Regions from separate parts of the Thalassotalea sp. SU-HH00458 genome, predicted to be linked through region 2. Evidence: predicted binding sites of a transcription regulator. Region 2 holds the regulator's gene; the other holds the start of a gene.
The links. Region 2 encodes sigma-54, which starts transcription at its own class of promoters, with help from an activator protein. Its sites were predicted from a motif close to GTTGGCACGNNNNTNGNNT; they were not measured.
Positions count from the first base shown of each region.

Region 1: flgF (flagellar basal-body rod protein FlgF) is a predicted target of sigma-54. The motif match lies at 1,450-1,468, and genes of this name have one in related genera.

Region 1 is NZ_BAABWW010000001.1:255,119-259,547, reverse strand. It holds gene flgE (flagellar hook protein FlgE) at 1-1,329, shown strand, start outside; gene flgF (flagellar basal-body rod protein FlgF) at 1,504-2,247, shown strand; gene flgG (flagellar basal-body rod protein FlgG) at 2,268-3,056, shown strand; gene flgH (flagellar basal body L-ring protein FlgH) at 3,074-3,757, shown strand; gene ABXH06_RS01120 (flagellar basal body P-ring protein FlgI) at 3,807-4,429, shown strand, end outside.
Region 2 is NZ_BAABWW010000002.1:190,203-194,631, forward strand. It holds gene rapZ (RNase adapter RapZ) at 1-834, opposite strand, end outside; gene ptsN (PTS IIA-like nitrogen regulatory protein PtsN) at 859-1,311, opposite strand; gene hpf (ribosome hibernation promoting factor) at 1,339-1,626, opposite strand; gene ABXH06_RS03820 (RNA polymerase factor sigma-54) at 1,650-3,158, opposite strand; gene lptB (LPS export ABC transporter ATP-binding protein) at 3,226-3,957, opposite strand; gene lptA (lipopolysaccharide transport periplasmic protein LptA) at 3,954-4,429, opposite strand, start outside.

The DNA.
Region 1 (4,429 bases), on a different contig from region 2:
AGTGGTTTAAACGCTGCTCAAAAAGATTTGGATGTAACATCCAACAATATTGCAAACGTGAGTACCGTAGGTTTTAAAGAATCTCGTGCTGAATTTGTTGATGTGTATGCTGCGTCATTACTTGCTGCCGGCAAAACAAAAGTTGGTGATGGTGTGTTAACATCAGATGTTGCTCAACAATTTAGTCAAGGTAGTATTCAATTTACAAACAATGCACTAGACCTTGCAATTACAGGTAATGGTTTTTTTGCTGTTGTTCCTGATATCGATAGTTTAGAGTTTTCTTATACGCGTGCAGGCCAATTCAAGTTAAATAACGATAACTTTATTGTTAACTCTGCGGGTGAGCATTTATTAGGGTTTCCAGTAAACCCTGATGGTAGTTCATCTTCGGTTAGTTTAAGTACTTCTGAGCCAATTAGAATTCCAACAGCATCTGGTGCGCCTGCTCAAACTAGTGAAGTAGACGTAAGAATGAATTTACCTGCAGGTGATGCTGTGATCACTGGTTCTCCAGGCAATTTCGATTTAACTGACCCATTAACGTTTAACCATTCTACCTCGGTAACGGTATTTGATTCGTTAGGTGATAGTCATATCATGACATATTACTTTATTAAAGAAGCACCCGTTGCTGGTCCTCCGGCCTCTAACCCTTGGTTAGTTACAGCTGCGGTTGATAATCAACGGGTTGATTTAGTTGATCCGGCTAATGCGGCAACAGGTATTGATATAAATGGTTTCGATGGCGCACGATTAAACTTTAGCCCTGGTGGTGACTTTTTCTCACAAGTACCTGCTGCAGGATTTCAAACGGCGGCATTAGGTGCTGGTATTTTGACTAACGGCTCTGATGACACTCAGCAAATAGTTATCGACTTTAACCTTGATACTGCTGGCGCAAACCCTAATGAACCTACGCAGTTTGCTTCAAATTTTGAAGTGACGTCACTTGAGCAAGATGGTTTACCGGTTGGACGTTTAACCGGGCTTGATATTGGCCCTGATGGCTTAGTTATGGCGACCTATAGTAATGGTACTTCGCAACCGCTCTCTCGCGTAGCATTAGTAAATTTTGCAAATAACCAAGGATTAACGCAAGTGGGGAATACCAACTGGAAAGAAAGTATTCTCTCTGGTGAAGGTTTAGCAGGTGAAGCAGGGGCAGGTACATACGGTACTATTAATGCTTCTGCTCTAGAGTCATCTAACGTCAACTTAACCAGTGAGTTGATTGATTTGATTTCAGCGCAACGAAACTTCCAAGCAAACTCTCGTTCGTTAGAAGTTGATAATCAATTGAACCAAACGATTTTACAAATTCGTTAATCGACCCTCTTAGGAAAAGCCCTTAAGTAATGTAGATTACTTAAGGGCTTTTTTATTGCTATCATCATCAAATACGACACGACAAGTCATAAGTTTTCCCCCTCAAAATTAACTTCTTTAGTTGGCACTTTCTTTGCATTTATCTACGTAATACTTAATAAATCTGGGTTCATGATGGATAAGATGCTTTACATTGCCATGAGTGGCGCCAAGCAAAATATGAGAGCTTTAGCGATAAATGCCAATAACTTAGCCAATGCTAAGACCACGGGATTTAAAGCTGACTTAGCACAGGCTCGCTCAATGCAGGCTTTTGGTGAAGGTTTACCAACCCGTGTTTTTGCTATGACAGAAAAAGCTAGCCAAAACTTTGACAGTGGCGCACTTTTAACCACAGGCCGAGATTTAGATATTGCGATTCAAGGGCATGGCATGATTGCCGTTCAAGCAAAGGACGGTACCGAAGCCTATACACGTGACGGTCATTTAACATTAACCGAAGAAGGTTTTTTACAAACTCCAAATGGTGATTTGGTGATTGGCGATGCCGGACCTGTGTCTTTACCTTTACCGGTTAATAATATTCAGATCACTAAAGATGGCACTATCATGGTTCAGCCAGCCGGTGCCCCTACGACCATTCAAGAAGAAGTCGGTAAAATTAAACTTGTTAACCCTGAAACTCGTACGTTAGTGCGTGGTAACGATGGTTTATTTCGAGGGGGTAACGGTACTAATGAAGATGCCGATATCAGTATTACCGTTCAAAGTGGCATGTTGGAATCGAGTAATGTCAATCCTGTCAGCGAAATGACAGACATGATTTCCATTCAACGTCAATTTGAAATGCATTTGAAATTAATGAAAACCGCTGAAGAAATTGATTCAGCTAGTGCATCGCTATTGCGTGCTTTCTAAACTAATTATTGAGGTGATTTATGAACCCAGCATTGTGGATCAGTAAAACAGGCTTAGACGCGCAAACGAAAGATATTGCCGTTATTTCAAACAACTTAGCAAACGCGAGTACGGTTGGCTTTAAAAAGAGTCGAGCAGTCTTTGAAGATTTGCTTTATCAAACGATTAATCAACCTGGTGGTCGTTCTGCTCAAGACACCGAAATGCCCTCCGGCTTAATGTTAGGGGCTGGTTCAAAAGTTGTCGCCACGCAAAAAATTCATACCCAAGGGGATATGATTTCAACGGATAATGCGTTGGATTTAATGATTCAAGGGGAAGGTTTTTTCCAAGTACAAATGCCTGATGGCTCGTTGTCTTATTCAAGGAATGGCCAATTTACTATGGATGAAGAAGGCAATATGGTAACGCCTGGTGCTGGTTATTTAGTACAACCACAAGTCACGATACCGCCTGATGCTATTAGTATTATTGTTTCTCAAGATGGCGAAGTGTCGGTGACCTTACAAGGTCAAGCTGAGCCCGCTGTCGTTGGACAATTAAACACAGTTAACTTTGTTAATCCAACGGGATTAGAGCCCATCGGACAAAATTTATTTGTTGAAACCTCGGTAAGTGGTGCGCCACAAGAAGGTGTTCCCGGTTTAGAGGGCTTCGGCATGATTTTACAAGGAGCACTTGAAACCTCCAACGTCAATACGACAGAAGAGCTGGTCAATTTAATTGAGAGTCAACGGGTTTACGAAATGAACTCAAAGGTCATTTCTGCGGTTGATCAAATGCTTAGCTATATCAATCAACAGTTATAACCAATAGGGAGCGTCATATGAAAATTGTAACGATAATATTATGTGCATGGATGACGTTATCTGGCTGTGCCAGTATTGAACAGGCGAAAACTTTACCTGATGATCCTGATTTTGCGCCGATCTTACCTGAAATGCAAGAATCGCCGATTGTACCTACAGGCTCTTTATTCCAAGCTAATTATGTCAATAATATTTATTCAGACTCAAAAGCACACCGCGTAGGCGATATTATTTCGGTAATTTTAAGTGAGAGTACGCAAGCTCAAAAAAATGCCAAAACCGAGCTGAAAAAAGAAAATAGTGCCGTACTGGATCCGATAACCGGTTTGGGAGCTTCTCCGATTACCTTTAAAGATGATGCGATTCAATTTGGCTTAAATCAAACCTCTGATTTTAAAGGTGATTCAAAGTCAAACCAAGGCAATAGCTTAAGCGGTAATATTTCGGTTCATGTATTAAGAGTGTTACCTAACGGCAATTTAATGATCCGGGGTGAAAAATGGATGTCATTAAATAATGGCGATGAATATATTCGCTTAACAGGCATTATTCGCGCACAAGATATTAGTTCAAGTAATACCATAGTTTCATCGAAAGTTGCCAATGCTCGTATTCAATATGCTGGTACAGGTGCCTTTGCGGAAGTACAAGAACAAGGCTGGTTATCTAAGTTTTTTAGTAGTTCTTGGTGGCCCTTATAATTGCCATATATAGGTGGAAATGAATATGAAAGTTGTTATTCAAATAGTAATGTTATTAGCGCTTACTTTTGCTAGTCAGTCGTCAAATGCTCAACGGGTAAAAGACTTAACTGATGTTGCCGGCGTAAGATCGAATCAGCTAGTCGGTTACGGTTTGGTGGTTGGTCTGCCTGGTACGGGGGAGCAAAGCCCTTTTACAGAACAAAGTTTTAAGACGATGTTAAGTAATTTCGGCATTACTATGCCAGCTAGTTTAAAGCCTAAAATTAAAAACGTTGCTGCGGTTGCCGTACATGCTGAGTTACCTGCTTTTGCTAAACCGGGACAAACCATTGATATTACTGTTTCTTCCATGGGGAGTGCGAAAAGTTTACGTGGCGGCACCTTATTACAAACCATCTTAATGGGAATTGATGGTAATGCTTACGCCGTGGCTCAAGGGAGTTTAGTGGTTAGTGGTTTAGGCGCGGAAGGATTAGATGGCTCGAAAGTTATCGTTAATACGCCAACGGTTGGACGTATTGCCAATGGAGCCATTGTAGAGCGTGAAGTGCTGTCTCCCTTTGCCACAGGAGATCATATTACCTTTAACTTGAGAAATTCTGATTTCAGTACGGCTAAAAATTTAGAAAAAGCGATCAATCGCGAGTTTGCTAACCCTAATGATCCATC
Region 2 (4,429 bases):
ATCTCGATGGCGCGCTTGCACATCTTTACGCTCTTTTCTTAAATTATTTGCGAGTAATTCCGCAATATAAACGGAACGATGTTTACCGCCGGTACAACCAATGGCTATGGTTATATAACTTCTATTATTACGTTCTAAATGTGGTAGCCAAGTCATCATAAAACTATTAATTTGCCAGATAAATTTAGTGACAATAGGTTGGCTAGCGAGAAAATCTTGTACGGGTTGATCTAGTCCCGTATATGGTTTGAGATCTTTTTCCCAAAATGGATTTGGTAAAAATCGAGCATCAAAAACATAATCAGCATCTTGAGGGACGCCATGTTTAAAGCCAAAAGATTCAAAGACCACAACCATAGTGCCAGTTGTTTTACCGAGAATTCGCTCTCTGATCAAATCCGCTAATTGATGAGGGGTAAGTTGACTGGTGTTGATGTATAAATTTGCACGGCTTGAAATAGGCTCTAACAGTTTTTTCTCAAGTGATATCGCTTGATCAAGCGCAATATTCTGTTTGATCAATGGATGCAAGCGGCGTGTTTCGCTAAAACGTTTAATTAAGTCGTTATCATCCGCATCTAAATAAACAATATTTAGATCTACCGCACTGGGTAAGTAATTGATAATTTCAGAAATATCATTAGGATCTGCCGGTAAATTACGAACATCTAAGCTAACCGCTACGGTTTCATAATCATTAATCACCGTATGTGTTAAAGCTGGTAAAAGATTGACAGGGATATTATCAACACAATAATAACCTAAATCTTCCAGCACTCTTAATGCGACACTTTTTCCTGATCCTGAACGGCCACTAACGATGATGAGTTTCATTGTCGAAATCCTTGGTACTAAGGTTTAGTTATTATTTTTCAATAAATTGAAAAGCTCTGAACTCGAGTGACATTTTCGGACCAGTTTGCAAGTTTGTTTATCACTAAAAATTTGTGCAATGCTTTGTAGCGTGGATAAATGTTGTTGACAATTTTCTTCGGGTACGAATAAAGCAATAAAAATATCGACGGGTCTATTATCTATCGCATCAAAATCAATTGGAGACTCTGTTGTGGCAATCACGACAACGACTTTACCCCCATCAGTTAATCTACCGTGTGGGATCGCGATACCATTACCTATCCCAGTTGAACCCATTTTTTCACGTGCCATTAGACTTTCAAGCAGTGAATAAGTGTTAAAATCAGTATAAGACTCGGCAGCTTTTTCACATAATAATTCTAAAATACGCTTTTTGCTAGTAGCATGAACTGCACACAAGGTGCAGTTCTCGTTAATAAGTTCAGTTAATTTCATAATGCTCGTGTTGAAATAGACGATGGATTAATGTTGGTTGATTTTGCCTTTGTACTTTAAAACTTGTTTATCGAGTTTATTAACTAAAGCATCGATTGAAGCATACATATCGGCATTTTCGGCTTTTGCGTGTATTTCTGTTCCGTTAAGATGGGCTGTTGCTTCCGCAATTTGATTCAGCTTTTCTACCGTCAATACCACATGAACATTATTTATATGATCAAAATGTCGTTCCAACTTGGCAAATTTTGTATTGACACTTTCACGTAAAGCTTCAGTAATTTCAACATGATGACCAGCAAGATTAATTTGCATAAGCTTAGATCCTTATTTAGTTGTTAAAGTAGACTTTTTCGTTGGTTAGAAGGAGGAATTGACAATGATTCTCGATACTTGGCAATGGTTCTTCTGGCGACATTAATGCCTTGTTCTGCAAGTAATTCCGCCATTTTACTATCACTTAATGGTTTGGCTGGAATTTCTGCAGCGACCAACTTTTTAATTAAAGCTCGAATTGCGGTGGATGAACATTCTCCACCATTTTCTGTACTTACGTGGCTAGAGAAGAAATATTTTAATTCAAAGATTCCTCTAGGTGTATGCATATATTTTTGGGTCGTAACACGGGAAATAGTGGACTCATGCATATCTACCGCTTCAGCAATATCATTGAGTACCATAGGGCGCATTGCTTCTGGCCCGTGTTCAAAGAAGCCTTGTTGGCGTTGTACAATGCAGTTAGAGACTTTTAACAATGTATCATTTCGGCTTTCTAAGCTTTTAATAAACCATTTAGCTTCTTGTAGGTTTGAACGTATAAACTGACTGTCTGTTGATGATTTCATGTTTCGTGCCATGGAGGCATATTGCTGATTAACCGATAATCGTGGTGCTGTATCTGGATTTAATTCAACCATCCAACGACCATTTTTCTTTTCGACCGAAACATCAGGGATGACATATTGATCATCACCTTTAATGACACTATCACCTGGTCTTGGATCCAGCGATTGAATTAGCTTGATCACTTCGCGTAGTTGATCTTCTTTTAAACGCGTTTTCCGCATGATTTGGCGATAATCTCGGTTACCTAATAAGTCGATATATTCATTAATGATCAGCTTACTTTCTTTTAACCAAGGCGTTTCTTTATCAAATTGATTTAATTGAATGGTTAAACATTCTGAGATAGAGCGAGCCCCAACGCCAACAGGATCAAACATATTAATACGTTTAAGTACGGCTTCAACTTCATCAAGTTCAACTTCTTCATTGCCCATCGCTTCAAGAATTTCTTCAACACTGACTCTTAAATAGCCAGCATCATCGATGGCATCAATAATAGCCGTCGCGATGGCAAGGTCCGTTTCTGAAAATGGCGTTAACTCCATTTGCCAGCGTAAATGGTCTTGAATGGAGTCCGTTGTTTCGCCCTGATAAGTATAATCTTCTGAAGCAGGTGCACTGGCACCGGTATTTGAAACGCCAGCACTGTAGCTTTCTTCCCAGGTAGTGTCTATGTTGAGCTCTTCAGGGATCTCAGATTTATCCATAGCTTCCGTCGTACTAATTTCATCGATAGTAGGAGCTGAATCTTCACTGCCGTCGGATGTTTTAGTGTTTTGTTCTGTTACACCAGCAGAAAATGCTTCTTCTAAGTTATCCGATTGCGCATCATTGTCACTTGGGGTTGATTCATCTACTTCTAATAATGGATTACTTTCAAGAGCTTCTTGGATCTCTTGCTGAAGATCCAACGTCGACAATTGCAAAAGCTTAATCGCTTGTTGCAATTGTGGAGTCATGGTGAGTTGTTGTCCTATTCGGAGCTGCAGACTAGGGCGCATTTATCGTATTATTTTCCTATTTTCTAGCTTCATATTGATTTTTACTTTTTATCAAAGCTTTGTGTAACTATAGCGTGAATTGCTCACCAAGGTATACATCTCTTACCTGTTGATTCGCAAGAATTTGATCTGCATTGCCTTCCGCGATTAATTCACCGTGACTAACAATATATGCATGCTCACAAACGTCTAATGTTTCACGAACATTGTGATCTGTGATTAAAATTCCAATGCCACGTTGTTTTAAGTGTAGGATAATTTTTTTTATATCACCTACTGAAATTGGATCAACACCAGCAAAAGGCTCATCAAGTAAGATAAATTTGGGCTCTGCCGCTAGTGCTCTCGCAATTTCAACTCGGCGTCGTTCGCCACCGGATAAGCTCATGCCTAAATTATCTTTGATATGACCTATATTAAATTCTTCAACGAGATGCTCAAGCTTTTCTTCTCTACTGATATCATCTAAATCTTTGCGGGTTTGCAAAATCGCCATAATATTTTGATATACCGTTAGCTTACGAAAAATGGAAGCTTCCTGTGGAAGGTATCCGATACCTTTTCGGGCTCTTTCATGCATAGGGAGTAAAGTAATATCTTCATCATTTAAGATGATTGAACCGCTATCACTATTGACTAAACCAACTATCATATAAAACGAAGTTGTTTTACCGGCACCATTTGGACCGAGCAATCCGACAACTTGGCCTTCTTGCACTTTCATACCAACGTTTTTTACGACTTTTCGGCCTTTGTAGGCTTTTGCCAAATTATTGGCAATTAAGGTGGCAGTGGTCATTTATTTTTATTATCCAACGATTTTTTATCTAACTTTTTTTTCTCAAGGTTTTTCGGTTGTAATACCGTTTGTACTCTAGCATTGTCGTCACTGCTTGCCTGTACTTGTTCGGTCAAAAAATTATAACTGATAGTGGTGCCACTGACTTTGCTGCCTTCTTGACGAAGTTCAGCATTTCCTGAAATCATCACCGTATTTTTTTCAGGTTGATATTTAATTTCATTTGCTTGTAGATAAATAGGCGTTCCGTCTTCCAATATTTGTTCGAACGTTGCTGGTTGCCCTTTGGCAATATATGTTTTTTCGTTACTCGTGGCTTCTGTCACAACTTGCACTAGGTCTGCTTTTATTGTTAAAGAGCCTTGGGTAATAATGACATTATCAATGTAACTAAATATTTTATTTTTGAGATCAGCTGCTTGTCTAGAAGCATCAATTTTGATTTCTTCATTCAAATCAACTTTTGCTGCTA